Regions from separate parts of the Stenotrophomonas sp. 2201_Sma genome, predicted to be linked through region 1. Evidence: riboswitches for the same ligand, from Rfam matches in the RefSeq annotation. Region 1 holds a riboswitch; the other holds the start of a gene.
What was found. Region 1 has a riboswitch for glycine ahead of gcvP (aminomethyl-transferring glycine dehydrogenase). Riboswitches for the same ligand answer to the same signal wherever they lie in the genome.
Positions count from the first base shown of each region.

Region 2: linked by a shared signal. The riboswitch ahead of ACZLIF_RS18400 (trimeric intracellular cation channel family protein) and the one ahead of gcvP (aminomethyl-transferring glycine dehydrogenase) in region 1 are both predicted to bind glycine.

Region 1 covers NZ_CM151329.1:3,319,923-3,327,337, forward strand. Annotated here, with positions in the region: gene ACZLIF_RS15465 (M2 family metallopeptidase) at 1-900, shown strand, start outside; gene ACZLIF_RS15470 (hypothetical protein) at 1,006-1,395, opposite strand; gene ACZLIF_RS15475 (multidrug effflux MFS transporter) at 1,508-2,734, opposite strand; glycine riboswitch at 3,036-3,138, shown strand; gene gcvP (aminomethyl-transferring glycine dehydrogenase) at 3,201-6,068, shown strand; gene ACZLIF_RS15485 (VOC family protein) at 6,152-6,562, opposite strand; gene ACZLIF_RS15490 (amino acid permease) at 6,663-7,415, opposite strand, start outside.
Region 2 covers NZ_CM151329.1:3,996,044-4,003,458, reverse strand. Annotated here, with positions in the region: gene ACZLIF_RS18420 (hypothetical protein) at 1-216, opposite strand, end outside; gene ACZLIF_RS18415 (hypothetical protein) at 726-986, shown strand; gene ACZLIF_RS18410 (3-deoxy-7-phosphoheptulonate synthase) at 1,244-2,317, shown strand; gene ACZLIF_RS18405 (hypothetical protein) at 2,430-3,476, shown strand; gene ACZLIF_RS18400 (trimeric intracellular cation channel family protein) at 3,543-4,160, opposite strand; glycine riboswitch at 4,243-4,348, opposite strand; glycine riboswitch at 4,362-4,451, opposite strand; gene ACZLIF_RS18395 (GIY-YIG nuclease family protein) at 4,491-4,766, shown strand; gene ACZLIF_RS18390 (NAD(P)/FAD-dependent oxidoreductase) at 4,834-6,114, opposite strand; gene ACZLIF_RS18385 (NYN domain-containing protein) at 6,234-7,028, shown strand; gene ACZLIF_RS18380 (glutathione S-transferase family protein) at 7,135-7,415, shown strand, end outside.

The sequences.
Region 1 (7,415 bases):
TACGTGTCGCTGGGCATGCCCTCGCTGCCGCAGTCGTACTGGGACAAGACCCAGTTCATCAAGCCTGACGACCGTGACGTGGTCTGCCACGCCAGCGCCTGGGACATGAACATGGAAGGCGATGTGCGCACCAAGATGTGCATCAAGCCGAACGAAGAGAACTTCACCACCATCTATCACGAGCTGGGCCACATCTACTACGACCTGGCCTACAACCCGTTGCCGCCCCTGTTCCAGGGCGGCGCCAACGATGGCTTCCACGAAGCAATCGGCGACACGATCGTGCTGGCGATGACGCCCAAGTACCTGAATTCGATTGGTCTCGTTGATGCACCGCAGGAAAGCCGCGAGGCCGTGATCAACGCGCAGATGCGCATGGCGCTGTCGGGCGTTTCATTCCTGCCCTTCGGCCTGATGATCGACCGCTGGCGCTGGGGCGTGTTTGATGGATCGATCACCGCCGACAACTACAACAAGGCATGGTGGGACCTGAAGGCCAAGTACCAGGGCGTTGCCCCGGCCAGCACCCGCGGCGAGGAGTTCTTCGATCCGGGCGCGAAGTACCACGTGCCGGGCAATACGCCGTACACCCGCTACTTCCTCGCCCGCATCCTGCAGTTCCAGTTCTACAAGGGCCTGTGCGATGCATCGGGTTACAAGGGCCCGCTGCACGAGTGCACCTTCTACGGCAACAAGGAAGCCGGCCAGAAGTACTGGGCGATGCTCAGCAAGGGCGCCAGCCAGCCGTGGCAGGCCACGCTGAAGGAGCTGACCGGCACCGACAAGCTGGATGCCGGCCCGATGATCGAGTACTTCAGCCCGGTCAATGAGTGGCTCAAGCAGCAGAACGAAGGCCAGATGTGCGGCTGGCAGGCCAGCGCGGCACCGGCGGCGAAATGAGAAAAGGGGCGGATCCGCGAGGATCCGCCCCTTTCGTTCCGGTAGCGCCGGGCCATGCCCGGCGGCTTTTATCGCACCGCTGCGCTCGCCGGGCATGGCCCGGCGCTACCCCTTCTTCGCGGCCAGCTGCGCGGCCAGCGCGGACTTGAATTCCTCGAACGTCTGCCCTTGTGCCTGCGCTTCGGCCTGCGCGGCGTCGCGCAGCGCGTCGGAGTACATCAGTCGCACCGGGGTGCCGCTGCGCTCATGCAGCTCGCCCGCCTGCATGATCATCGCCAGCACGTGTGCCGCGCTGTGGGTCTGCCCGGCAATGCGGCCATCCATGCCCAGTACCCACTCGCCGTCGCGACGGACGATACCGGCCAGCAGGGTGCGCTGCGGGTCGCGCAGCTCGGCGTGCGGCTCCACGGGCGAAGCCTGCGCAGCGGCGCGGCTGGCGGCCTGCGCTTCCTTGCGGCGGCGCTGGTCGCGGCGGATCTTGGAGGAGATGGACATGGACGCTACCGCTGCGTGGGGGGCGCAAGGATAACGCACCCCGGCCGTTGCGCCGCTTCACGTCGCCTGGCGCGCGCCGCGACGCAGCCCGCGAGCCGTCGCCGCCGTGGGCTCACGCCTCCGTGCAGGCCGCCTGGGCGGTGCGCTCGCGCAGATGCTCCCAGTACCAGAACACAAACCCGGCGGCGAAGAAGCCGGCCTGGCCCAGCGCCAGATGCAGCGGGCTGGCACTGAGCAGGGGCGACACGACACCGGCCACCACGGTGCTGATCATCAGCTGCGCGAAGGCCTGCAGCGACGAGGCCAGGCCGCGCTGGTGCGGATACATGTCGAGCACGGCCAGCGCCAGGATCGGGAAGATCAGCGCCATGCCCATGCCGCCCAGGAAAATGGGCAGTACCGCCCACGGCAGCGCGAACTGCGGCGCCAGCACCACGTAGCCGACGTTGAGCAGTGTCGACAGCGCGCACAGGGAGAAGCCGATGGTCACCTGCCGGGTCGGCGTGGTGTGCCCGGCCATGCGCCCGGACAGGAACGCGCCGGCCGTCATGCCACCGATGGTGGGAATGAACAGCCAGGCGAAGTCGCCTTCGCCCAGATGCAGGTGCTGCATCACGAACACCGGCGCGGACGCGATGTACAGGAAAATGCCGCCGAAGCCGATGCTGCCGGCCAGTGCCAGGCGCAGGAAACGCGGGTTGAAGCCGATGCGCACATAGTCACGCAGCAGTGCGCGCGGCGACAGCGGTACCCGCGCCTCCGGCGGATGCGTTTCCGGCAGGAAGCGCGCGGTGGCCACCAGCAGCAGCAGCGAGAACACCACGAGGAACCAGAAGATCAGCGGCCAGCCGGCACCGCTGAGCAGAATCCAGCCACCGATGATCGGGGCGATGGCCGGCGCGATGCCGAACAGCATCGAGACCTGGCTCATCAACCGCTGGGCGTCATGGCCGTGGTACAGGTCACGGATCACCGCGCGGCCGACGATCATGCCCACGCCCGCCGACAGGCCCTGCAGCGCGCGGAACGCCAGCAGGGTCGGCAGGTCAGTGGACAGCGCGCAGCCGACCGAGGCCCCGGCAAATACCACCAGGCCACCGAGGATCACCCGCTTGCGGCCCCAGGCATCGGACAGCGGCCCGTGCGCCAGGCTCATCAGGCCATAGAACAGCAGGTAGACGCTGATGGTCTGCTGGACGGCCACCTCATCCACCGCCAGGCGCTGGGCCAGCTGCGGGAAGGCCGGGAAAATGGTGTCGATGGAGAACGGGCCGAACATGGCCAGGCCCGCGAGCAGCAGGGCCATGCGACGGGTGGACGGAGCAACAGCGGCGGTCATGTGAACGGTGTCCGGCAAGGCCATGCGCGGCACGCACGGCGGGCGCCGGTCCCGCTGCAGCAGGGACGGCGCCAGATGAATTCGGGTATCCGCCCATGATAGGCGGGGAATGCGCCCGATGCCATGCAGCACCGCACAAAACGCACGCCCCGGGCCATCGGCCATTCAGGCGCCGGCCCTGCCCGGGCGGCCCCGGCAGCAGGCCATAACCGGCTATAATCGGCGGGCAACACGGTGGGAGAAGCGGAACACCGCTGCCGAAGGCGCAACGCCCGTAATCGCTCAGGCCCGATACCACCCGCAACACAACTCTGGAGAGACCGGTTCGATCCGGCGCCGAAGGGGCACGAAGCTGCGGCCAGCCGCGCTTCCAAACTCTCAGGCAAAAGGACAGAGGGGCGCCCAGCAGCCCGCCATCCGGCGGCTTGTGCCCGTGCGTGTGCCCTTTCCTGACGGATCCTTCGCCATGTCCCAGAACACCCCTTCCCTGCGTGAGCTCGAGCACCACAGTGCGTTCGTCGAGCGCCATATCGGCCCCAATGACGCCGAGATCGCGCAGATGCTCGACGTCGTCGGCCACGCGTCGCTGGATGCGATGACCGATGCCATCGTGCCGGCCAAGATCAAGTCGCCGGCAGCGCTGGCGCTGCCGGAGTCGATCACCGAAGTGGAGGCGCTGGCGAAGATCCGCGCGATCGCCGACAAGAACACCGTGCTGCGCAGCTTCATCGGCCAGGGGTATTACGGCACCCACACGCCGAACGTGATCCTGCGCAACATCCTGGAAAACCCGGCCTGGTACACCGCCTACACCCCGTACCAGGCAGAGATCTCGCAGGGCCGCATGGAAGCGCTGATCAACTTCCAGACCCTGTGCGCCGACCTGACCGGCATGGAGATCGCCAACGCCTCGCTGCTGGACGAAGCCACCGCAGCGGCCGAAGCGATGACCCTGGCCAAGCGTTCGGCCAAGTCGAAGTCGGACACCTTCTTCGTGCACGATGCCGTGCACCCGCAGACCCTGGAGCTGCTGCGCACCCGCGCCGAGCCCATGGGCATCGTGCTGCGCGTCGGCACCCCGGCCGAAGCGCTGGAAGCAGACAGCTTCGGCGTGCTGCTGCAGTACCCGGATACGTTCGGCCAGGTGGCCGACTACCGGGCACTGGTCGAGGCCGTGCATGCACGCGGCGGCCTGGTCGCCGTGGCCACCGATCTGCTGGCGCTGACCCTGCTCGCCGCACCGGGCGAATGGGGCGCGGACATCGTGGTCGGCAACAGCCAGCGTTTCGGCGTGCCGTTCGGCTTCGGTGGCCCGCACGCGGCGTTCATGGCCTGCCGCGATGCCTACAAGCGCTCGATGCCCGGCCGCCTGATCGGCGTCTCGATCGATGCGCAGGGCAACCCGGCCTACCGCCTGACCCTGCAGACCCGCGAGCAGCATATCCGCCGCGAGAAGGCCACCTCCAACATCTGTACCGCACAGGTCCTGCTGGCGGTGATGGCCTCGATGTACGCCGTCTACCACGGTCCGGAAGGCCTGACCCGCATCGCCCGCCGCACCCACCGCCTGGCCGCGATCCTGGCCGCCGCACTGCGCAAGGCCGGCGTGCAGGTTGCTGGCGACTTCTTCGACACCCTGCACGTCACCGGTGTGCACGCCGATGAGATCCACGCCAAGGCGCGCGCCGCCGGCTACAACCTGCGCGCGATCGACAGCGACTCGGTCGGCATCAGCCTGGACGAGACCGCCACCCGCGCCGATGTGGTTGCGCTGGCCGCCGTCTTCGGTGCCCAAGCCGATGTGGATGCGCTGGATGCCAGCACCGCCGACGCGCTGCCGGCCGGGCTGCTGCGCCAGTCCGCGTTCCTGACCCATCCGGTGTTCAACACGCACCACAGCGAGCACGAACTGCTGCGCTACCTGCGCTCACTGGCCGACAAGGACCTGGCGATGGACCGCACGATGATCCCGCTGGGCTCGTGCACCATGAAACTCAACGCCACCGCCGAGATGATCCCGGTGACCTGGCCGGAGTTCTCGCAGATCCATCCGCTGGTGCCGGCCGACCAGGCGCTGGGCTACAAGGAACTGATCGAGTCGCTGGAAGCGATGCTGGTCGAATGCACCGGCTACGATGCGGTCAGCCTGCAGCCGAACTCGGGTGCACAGGGCGAGTACGCCGGCCTGCTGGCGATCCGCGCCTACCACCGCTCGCGCGGTGAGGAGCATCGCGACATCTGCCTGATTCCGGATTCGGCCCACGGTACCAACCCGGCCTCGGCACAGATGTGCGGCATGAAGGTGGTGGTCACCAAGACCGATGCCAACGGCAACGTCGATGTCGAGGACATCCGCCTCAACGCCGAGAAGTACAGCGACCGCCTGGCCGCGATCATGATGACCTACCCGTCCACGCACGGCGTGTTCGAGGAGGAGGTGGTCGAGATCTGCGAGATCATCCACAAGCACGGCGGCCAGGTGTACACCGACGGTGCCAACATGAACGCCCTGGTCGGCGTGGCCAAGCCGGGCAAGTGGGGTTCGGACGTTTCCCACCTGAACCTGCACAAGACCTTCTGCATCCCGCACGGCGGCGGCGGCCCGGGCGTCGGCCCGTGCGCGGTCAAGGCGCACCTGGCCCCGTTCCTGCCGGGCAAGCTGGGTGACAACGGCCCCGTCGGCATGGTCAGCGCCGCCAGCTTCGGCAGCGCCTCGATCCTGCCGATCAGCTGGATGTACATCGCGATGATGGGCCGCGAGGGCCTGCGCAAGGCGACCCAGGTCGCGCAGCTCAATGCCAACTACATCGCCAAGCGCCTGGCGCCGCACTTCAGGACGCTGTACACCGGCCGCAACGGCCTGGTGGCGCATGAGTGCATCCTCGATGTGCGCCCGCTGGAGAAGAGCAGCGGCATCGGCGCCGAGGACGTGGCCAAGCGCCTGATCGACTTCGGCTTCCACGCGCCGACGCTGAGCTTCCCGGTGGCCGGCACGCTGATGGTCGAGCCCACCGAAAGCGAGTCGCTGCATGAGCTGGACCGCTTCATCGATGCCATGATCCAGATCCGCGAGGAAATCCGTGCGATCGAGGATGGCCGCCTGGACCGCGAGGACAATCCGCTGAAGAACGCGCCGCACACCGCCACCGCGGTGACGGCCAGCGAGTGGACCCACGCCTACCCGCGCGAGCTGGCCGCCTTCCCGCTGCCCAGCCTGAAGCTGCAGAAGTACTGGCCGCCGGTGGCTCGCGTCGACAACGTCTACGGCGACAAGAACGTGATGTGCGCCTGCATCCCGGTCGACGCCTACAAGGACGATGAAGTCGAAGCGTGATTGACGGAACGGCCCGCGCAAGCGGGCCGTTTTCGTTTACGGTAGCGCCGGGCCATGCCCGGCGAGCGCAGCGGCTGAACCGATCACGGATCCGGCATCTGCCCCAGGCTCAACTGCCAGGACACACCGAACCGGTCCTGCACCCAGCCGTAGCGGTTGCTGAAATCGTAGTCGCCCACCGGCATCAGCCAGTGCCCGCCCTCGCCCAGCACGCGCGCCGCGCGCTCGAACTGTTCGGCGCCACCGCACTCGACGAACAGCGAGATCGACGGACTGAAGGTGAAGTCGTGCACATCCAGGCTGTCGAAGCACAGATAGTTGGTGCCGCCGAGCATGAAGGTCGCCTGCCGCACCTGGCCGGGCACTCCCGCCCCTGCGCCGTCGGGATGGCGTTGCAGGGCAAGCAGCCGGAAATCGGCGAATGCCTCGGCGTACAGGGCCAGGGCCGCCTCGGCCTGGCCGGTGAACATCAGGAACGGACGACTGCGCAGCATGGGGTGCTCCAGTTCAGCGGGCCGATGACGGCCCCGCGAACAGGATGGCACGCAGAATGTATGCCCGCTGTAGAGCCAAGCCCACGCTCGGCTGTACGGATCAGGCCTCGCGCATGCGGCGCGCGATCGCACTGCCGGCCGCGATCGTGGCGGTCAGGGCCACCATCGACAGGAACTGCAGGCGCGTATGCGCCTCGCTCAGCAGCAGGCCGAAGATCAGTGCCAGGATCGCCAGGGCGCAGCAGGTCAGCCACGGGAAACCGGCCATGCGGAACGGCAGGCGCGAGCCGAGGCGGTCCGCACGGCGGCGCAGCACCAGTTGAGAAAGCAGCGACAGCGTCCACACCAGCAGGCAGGTCGAGCCGACGATGTTCAGCAGTACCGGCAGCACCTTGTCCGGGAACAGCAGTTCCATCACCGTCGCGGCAAACCCGAACAGTACGCTGGCCAGAACGGCGATCACCGGCACCTGCCGCGGGTCGGTCCAGCCCAGCACGGCCGGTGCCTCGCGGCGCTGCGCCAGCGAATACATCATCCGCGACGCGCCGTAGAGGTTGGCGTTGAGGGCCGACAGCAGGGCGATCACTGCGATCAGCGTGATGGCCGTGCCCGCCCCCGGAATGCGGGCCGCATCCAGCACCGCGGCGAACGGCGACTTCAGCGCTTCGCTGGTCCACGGCACCACGGCGATGATCACGCTCAGCGAGCCGATGTAGAACACCAGGATGCGCCAGGCCACGGTGCGGATGGCGCGGGCGATGCTGCGCTCGGGATCCTCGGTCTCGGCCGCGGCAACGGCCACGATCTCGGTGCCGCCGAAGGCGAACACCACCACCAGCAGGGCTGCGCCGAT
Region 2 (7,415 bases), 680 kb from region 1:
CACGATGCGCAGGCCGGCCAGTGCGCCATCGGCATCGGCCAGCATCATGCGTCGGCCGTTCGCTGGATGGCGCTCGGGCCAGGGTTGGCCATCGGCGGCCGCACCGCTGCCGATGCGTTGCAGGTGGGCGACCAGACCGTTGGGATCGAACGGCGCCTGATCGGCATTGGCCGGATCGGGGTGGGCACCGGGGAAGGGAACGTGTGGTGTGTTCATGGCGTGTGCTCCGTACAGGACAGACGACACCGCCACCGGAAGAGGTGGCGGACGGTACGTGGCGGCAAAGACCGGGTCACTGATCCGGCGGGCGCAAGCGCCCCCCCGCACCGCCCGCCATGGAACGCGGACGGATTGCCAGCCGGCGCCGCCCAAGGCGACGCCGGCTGACAAACGCGAACTTCAGTGACACACGGGCTTTGCCGACCCGGCCACCCTTTTCCGGTGGCAAACCATCTTGAGCACATGTCCGCGTGGGATGCCAAGGCAGTACGCGACACGTCATGGAGACGGAGGAAGTATCGCATATGCCGTTGCCCGTATAACCGCGCATTGAGCGCCTGCAGGCCCCTCCCGGCCGGAGGGTGAGAAGCCTGGAAGGAAGATCTCAACGCGGTGGCACCATCGGTCCAGTCGCGACACCATCGATCCGCACATCGGCACATGCGCCGGTCATCCGGACGCGGTAAACAGTGCATTGCCCACGTCCACCCGCAGGGAAGTCGATCATGCAGAGCACGCTCCAGGTCACGCTGTTCGGCCCTCCCGGCGACACCCCGGCGTTGCAGTTGCCGGATGTGGACGGGCCCTCGGTGGCGATACCGGAATCGACCCTGCGGCGGCTGGTCTCCGATCTCTACACGGCGCGGTCCCTGCTCAACCCCGAGCAGCTGGAGGACGCGAGGCGGGAGCTGGACCAGGTGCTGGAGCGCTGGGCCGATATCCACGAGGGCCTGCTGCTGGACGTGGAAGTGCATGGCAGCCGCTAGATCGCCGTGCTGCTGAACCGCTTCCCCAGTTGCGGATGAAACATTTTGTGCTGCGCAGAAGCTGTGCTATCAATACATCCCATGAACGCAGCCGCTACCCGCTTTTACTGGTATTACTTTCCGAAGCCACTGGCGGAGGAAGGACTGCGCTCACCCTGAAGAAAGCTTCAGACGCATTCCCGAAAGCCGCCAGCGAACCTGGCGGCTTTTTTCATGCCGCCTCGCTGGGGACCCCCAACGTACCGGAGACCTCCCCCATGCCCCCCCATACCGACGACCTGCGCATCCGCACCATCGAACCGCTCACACCGCCTGCCCAGCTGCTGGCGATGCTGCCGTGTGACGATGAAGCCTCCGACACCGTCAGTGCTTCGCGCGCGGCCCTGCACCAGATCCTGCATGGCCGCGACGATCGCCTGGCGGTCGTGGTCGGCCCGTGTTCGATCCACGATCCGAATGCGGCCATCGAGTACGCACAGCGCCTGAAGCCTCTGCGCGACGCGCTGGCCGGCGAGCTCGAGATCGTCATGCGCGTGTACTTCGAGAAGCCGCGCACCACGGTGGGCTGGAAGGGCCTGATCAATGACCCGGACCTGGACGGCAGCTTCCGGATCGACAAGGGCCTGCGCATTGCCCGCGGCCTGCTGCGCGACATCAACAAGCTGGGCCTGCCGGCCGGCGTTGAATTCCTCGACGTGATCTCGCCGCAGTACATCGCCGACCTGGTGGCATGGGGCGCGATCGGCGCACGCACCACCGAAAGCCAGGTGCACCGCGAACTGGCCTCCGGCCTGTCGTGCCCGGTGGGCTTCAAGAACGGCACCGATGGCAACGTCAAGATCGCGGCCGATGCGGTCGGCGCGGCCTCCAACCCGCATCACTTCCTGTCGGTGACCAAGCAGGGCGGCACCGCCATCGTTTCGACCACCGGCAACCCGGATTGCCATGTGATCCTGCGCGGCGGCAAGCAGCCGAACTATGACGCGGCCAGCGTGGCCGATGCCTGCCAGGCACTGGCCAAGGCCAGGCTGCCGACGCGGCTGATGATCGATGCCAGCCATGCCAACAGCCTGAAAAACCCGGAAAACCAGCCGAAGGTGATCGAAGACATCGCCGTTCAGCTGGAGGACGGCGAACAGCGCATCGTGGGCGTGATGATCGAGAGCCATCTGGTGGGAGGCCGGCAGGAACTGGTGGAAGGCCAGCCGCTGGTCTACGGACAGAGCATCACCGATGGCTGCATCGACTGGGACACCACGGTGACGGTGCTGGAGCGACTGGCTGCGGCCGTGCGCGCCCGTCGCGAAGTGACGGTGTCAGAAGCCGCCTGAGCGCGGCATGTGTGTGGATGGCGGCCTGCGCCTGCGGGGGTGCGGCCGCGATCAGGGCCGGTCGGAGTTGGAGACCGGCCCGTCCGCACCGGCGATGCGCCTGGCGCTGCGCATGAGCGACAGCGCCAGGTCCATCGCCGGGGTGGTGCGAACCCCGACCATTCACGATGCGGTTGACGCGGTAGATCCACGCCATGCGTGGATAGGGGCAGGCCACGGCACGATTTCGGAAGAATTGCATGGAACCTGCTTGCGGCTTGGGCCGAAGATCGGGGCCTCGCCTGGCTGGACCCCGCCGATGTACGTTTTCCCCGACGACAGCCCGCTGGGGCCAGAATGCCGATCAGTTTCCGGAGAGGCCGCAACGGCCCTCGTTCGCTTGAAGGGCGGCCCGATTGCCGATGATGCGATCTCCGTCATCGAGGACTGGTTTGAACCCTCGTCTCCCGCGACGACGGCAAGTCTGCTGGCGGAGCTTGATGAAAGAATCGAGCTTTACCGCAACGAAGGAGACCAGGCACTTCTGCGTACGACGTTGAAGGCCAGGGCGATGATCGCGGCCTCTGCCGACCAACCGAGCGATGATCGTGAGTCCCCCTCTTCGTACAAGGTGGTGCCTGCGGCGTCCCTCGTTGGCGACTGGCGCTCGGACTGGGAAACGGACTGCGTGATCGTTGACGGAGATCTGAGCGTAGAAGGCACGCTGGTGCTCAATGATCTGGGCGAGATGCGGTGTGTGATCGTCCTGGGCAGTCTCAGCGCCCGCAATCTTGACTGTGGTGGTTATGTCTTCGTACGCGACGATCTTGTGTGTGAGCATCTCCACGCGTGCTCACTAAATGATGGGATTTTGGCCGTAGGTGGCGATCTGACTGTTCAGACTTTCCTCGAGACGGGGACTTACACCCAAGTGGCGGGGCACCTGAGCGCTAGCTACCTCGGCAGCACCCACAACTCCATTGAAGTGGAGGGCAAAGTGAACTGTCCAGGCTTCGAAAGACGATCTGATAGCGACTACTTGTGCGAATGGATCGATCCTGCGTTGCTGGAAGCCCACGATTCCGACAGCGGTTGGGGATGCGAACCCCAACTGTATCCGTCGGATGACTATCCAGAGCGGATACGCGCGGGGGGCAGCCCTATGAAGTTCAGGCTCTAGATCCACGCTATGCGTGGATACCGCTCTTCTGTAGCGCCGGGCCATGCCCGGCGAACACGCCATCGTTCAATGCACTTCGTCGTGATACACGAACTTCGGCATTTCCCAGCGGTAATGGATCGCCAGCAGGCGCAGGGCGAAGCCGCCCGCCAGGCAGCACAGGATGGCCGTGGCATCGGACACGTTCCAGTGCAGCAGCAGCAGATAGGCGGCGCCGGTCAGCAGCGCGATGATCGCGTACAGCTCCTTCTGGAAGATCAGGGGCACTTCGTTGCACAGAATGTCGCGCAGCACGCCGCCGAACGCGCCGGTCAGCATGCCGGCGATCAGCACGATCGGCGTGGCATGACCGGCCTCGCGTGCGATCGAGCAACCGATCAGGGTGAAGGCGATCAGGCCCAGGCCGTCGAGCACCAGGAAGGTGCGGCGGAAGTGGTGCATCCAGCGTGCGACCCAGGTGGCGATCAGCGCCGCGCACACGGTGAAGCCGAGGTACTCGGGATGTTTGACCCAGCCCAGCGGATAGTGGCCAAGCAGGATGTCGCGCAGTGAACCACCGCCGAGCGCGGTAACGCAGGCGATCATGACCACGCCGAACAGATCCATGCGGCGGCGTCCCGCGGACAGTGCGCCGGTCATGGCTTCGGCGGAAATGGCAATCAGGTAGATGATGGACAGCAACATGGAACAGGCTCCGGACGCGGTGGGGCCGGCCATGCGCGGACGCCGCCATTGCCTGCGCAATGACGGGATGACGATGACCGGTGCCGCTCCCGCTGTCCTTTTGCCTGAGAGTTCAGCGGCGTAGGCCGCGTGCCCCTTCGGCGGATCGTACCGGGCATGCCCGGTGACCTCTCTCCAGCTCGGCGAGTCGAATGCATGGTTGGTGGGATTCCAGCCCACCGGCCTGAGCGATCATGGGAGCCTGCGCCTTCGGCGGGCGCCAGCGCGGCGCCTCTCTCCTGCATTCGCGCGCAGTATATCCGCTGCGGTGCAGCACGGCATAATCCCGGCATGGCCCCGTCCCACCGCCCGTGGTTCCTGTACCTGCTCGAATGCCGCGATGGCAGCTACTACGCTGGCATCAGCACCGACGTGGACGCGCGTTTCGCCGCCCATCGCGCCGGTACGGGGGCGCGCTACACCCGGGCCCGCCCGCCGCTGCGCATCCTGGCCGTGCGCGAGTACCCGGACCGCTCCGCCGCCTCGCGCGCCGAATGGCAGCTCAAACAGCTGCCGCGCGAGCGCAAGCTGGCGTGGTTGCAGGCATTGGATTCCGCATCTTTGTAGCGCCGTGCCCAACGTGGGATCAGATCCCTTTCCGCAGGAAAGGGATCTGACCCCTTGCAGACCTGCGCTACCGTTTCGGCCGGCGGTCATCCTGGTCATCGCCGAAGATGATGCGTGCGCTGCGCTGGTAGCTCCAATACGCCACCGCCCAGTTCAGCAGCACCACGATGCGGTTGCGGAAGCCGATCAGGAAGAACACGTGCGCGGCCAGCCAGAACCACCAGGCCAGCACGCCCGACAGCTGCAGGCGCCCCAGGTGCACGATGGCGGCCATGCGGCCGATGGTGGCCAGGTTGCCGTAGTCCGCGTACTTGAAGGGCCCGGGCTCCGGCCTGCCGTGCAGGCGTGCACGGATGACCTCGGCCACGTACTTGCCCATCTGCTTGGCCGCGGGCGCCACGCCGGGCACGGGCTTGCCGTTGGCCTGGTTCACCGCGGCCAGATCGCCGGCCACGAACAGTTCCGGATGCCCGGGCAGGGTCAGGTCCGGCTGCACCTGCACGCGCCCGGCACGGTCCAGTGGCACGTCCAGCGTGCGCGCCAGCGGCGAGGCGGCCACGCCGGCCGCCCACACCACGGTGCGCGCCGGCACGAACTGGTCACCCAGCGTGAAGCCCTGGCTGTCGATGTTGCTCACCGGCGTTCCGGTCAGCACTTCCACACCCAGCTTTTCCAGCTGCCGGCGCGCCTTCAGCGAGAGCACTTCCGGGAACGAGGACAGCACGCGTGGACCGGCTTCCACCAGGCGCACCTTGGCGCTGGCCGGATCGATGTGGCGGAATTCATTGCGCAGCGTATGGCGCGCAATCTCGGCCAGGGTGCCCGCCAGTTCGACGCCGGTCGGGCCGCCGCCGACGACGGCAAAGCTGAGCCATGCCGCCTTCCTGGCCGGGTCCGGTTCGGCTTCGGCGCGCTCGAACGCCAGCAGCAGCTTGCGGCGCAGGGCAATGGCATCGTCGAGGGTCTTCAGGCCGGGCGCATCATCGGCCCACTGGTCGTTGCCGAAGTAGGCGTGAGTGGCGCCGGTAGCCAGCAGCAGACTGTCGTAGTCCAGCGTGCTGCCGTCGGCCAGCCGCACCTGGCGGAGCTGCCTGTCGATGGCCACGACCTCACCGAGCCGCACTTCCACGTTGCGCTGGTGGCCGAGGATGTGGCGCAGCGGTGCGGCGATGTCCGGCGCTGACAGGCCTGCAGTGGCGACCTGGTACAGCAGCGGCTGGAACAGGTGATGGTTGCGGCGGTCGACCAGGGTGATGCGGATGCGTTCGCGTGCCAGCGCACGGGTGGCCCAGAGGCCGGCAAAACCGCCGCCGACAACGACCAGGTGGGGAACGCGCTCACGACTCATCGACTCACTCCAGGGGGCATGGGGAACCGTCCGGCATCTTCGCACGGCGGCGGCCTGTCACGTCAGCGTGCGCGCGGATCGGCGATACTCGGATTCAGGCAACCGCCAGCGAGAGGCCCATGAGCGAACCGGAAAAGCGCATCGCCCTGTTGATCGACGCCGACAACGCGCCCGCATCGAAGATCGACGAAGTGCTGGCGGAGGTGGCCCGCTACGGCGTGGCCAATGTCCGCCGTGCCTACGGTAACTGGAAGAGCCCACGGCTGAAAGGCTGGGAGGCGGTGCTGCACGAGTACGCGATCCGGCCCATCCAGCAGTTCGCCTACAGCAAGGGCAAGAACGCCTCGGACATGGCCATGGTGATCGATGCGATGGACCTGCTGTACGCGCGCAACCTCGACGGCTTCGCCATCGTCTCCAGCGATGCTGATTTCACTCCAATGGTGATGCGCCTGTTGACCGACGGGGTGAAGGTGTATGGCTTCGGCGAAAAGAAGACGCCGGAACCCTTCGTCAATGCCTGTTCCAAATTCACCTATCTGGAAGCACTGGGCCAGGCCCATGCCAGCGTGCCGGAAGTGGAACAGGGCACGGCAGAGCCGGGAGCCATCGAGCCGGCCATCGGTGAAACGGGCAGCGGCGACGAAGTGCGCCCGCGCAAGAGCGGCGCGGAAATGCGCAGCGATACACGTCTGGTGAAGATGCTGCGCCGCGCTGTGTCCGCCGCGGAAGGCGAGGACGGCTGGTCGCACCTCGGGCCGGTGGGCAGCCAGATCGCCAACCAGGCCTCGTTCGATTCGCGCAACTATGGCTATGGAAAGCTGAGTGATCTGCTGGCGGCGATCGGTCTGTTCGAACTGAAGAAGGATGGCAAGTCGTCCTACGTGCGCGCGCTGCCGAAGAAGAACCGGTAGCGCCGGGCCATGCCCGGCCGACGCCCCCGCGCATCATTCCGCACGCCCACATGTACACCGATCAGGCGTATCGTTGCCGCTCGCATTGCCCGCAAGGAATACCCGCATGTTGAAGATCTGGGGCCGTCGCAATTCCAGCAACGTCCGCAAGGTGCTGTGGTGTGCCGAAGAGATCGGCCTGCCCTACGAGTCCATCGAAGTGGGCGGCAGCCACGGTGGCACACAGACGCCGGAATACCTGGCGATGAACCCCAACAGCCTGGTGCCGGTGATCGAGGACCACGGCCTGCCGCTGTGGGAGTCCAACGCCATCGTGCGCTACCTGAGCGCGCGCTACGCGCTGGGGACACTGTACGCCGAGGATCCGATGGAACGCGCACAGGCCGA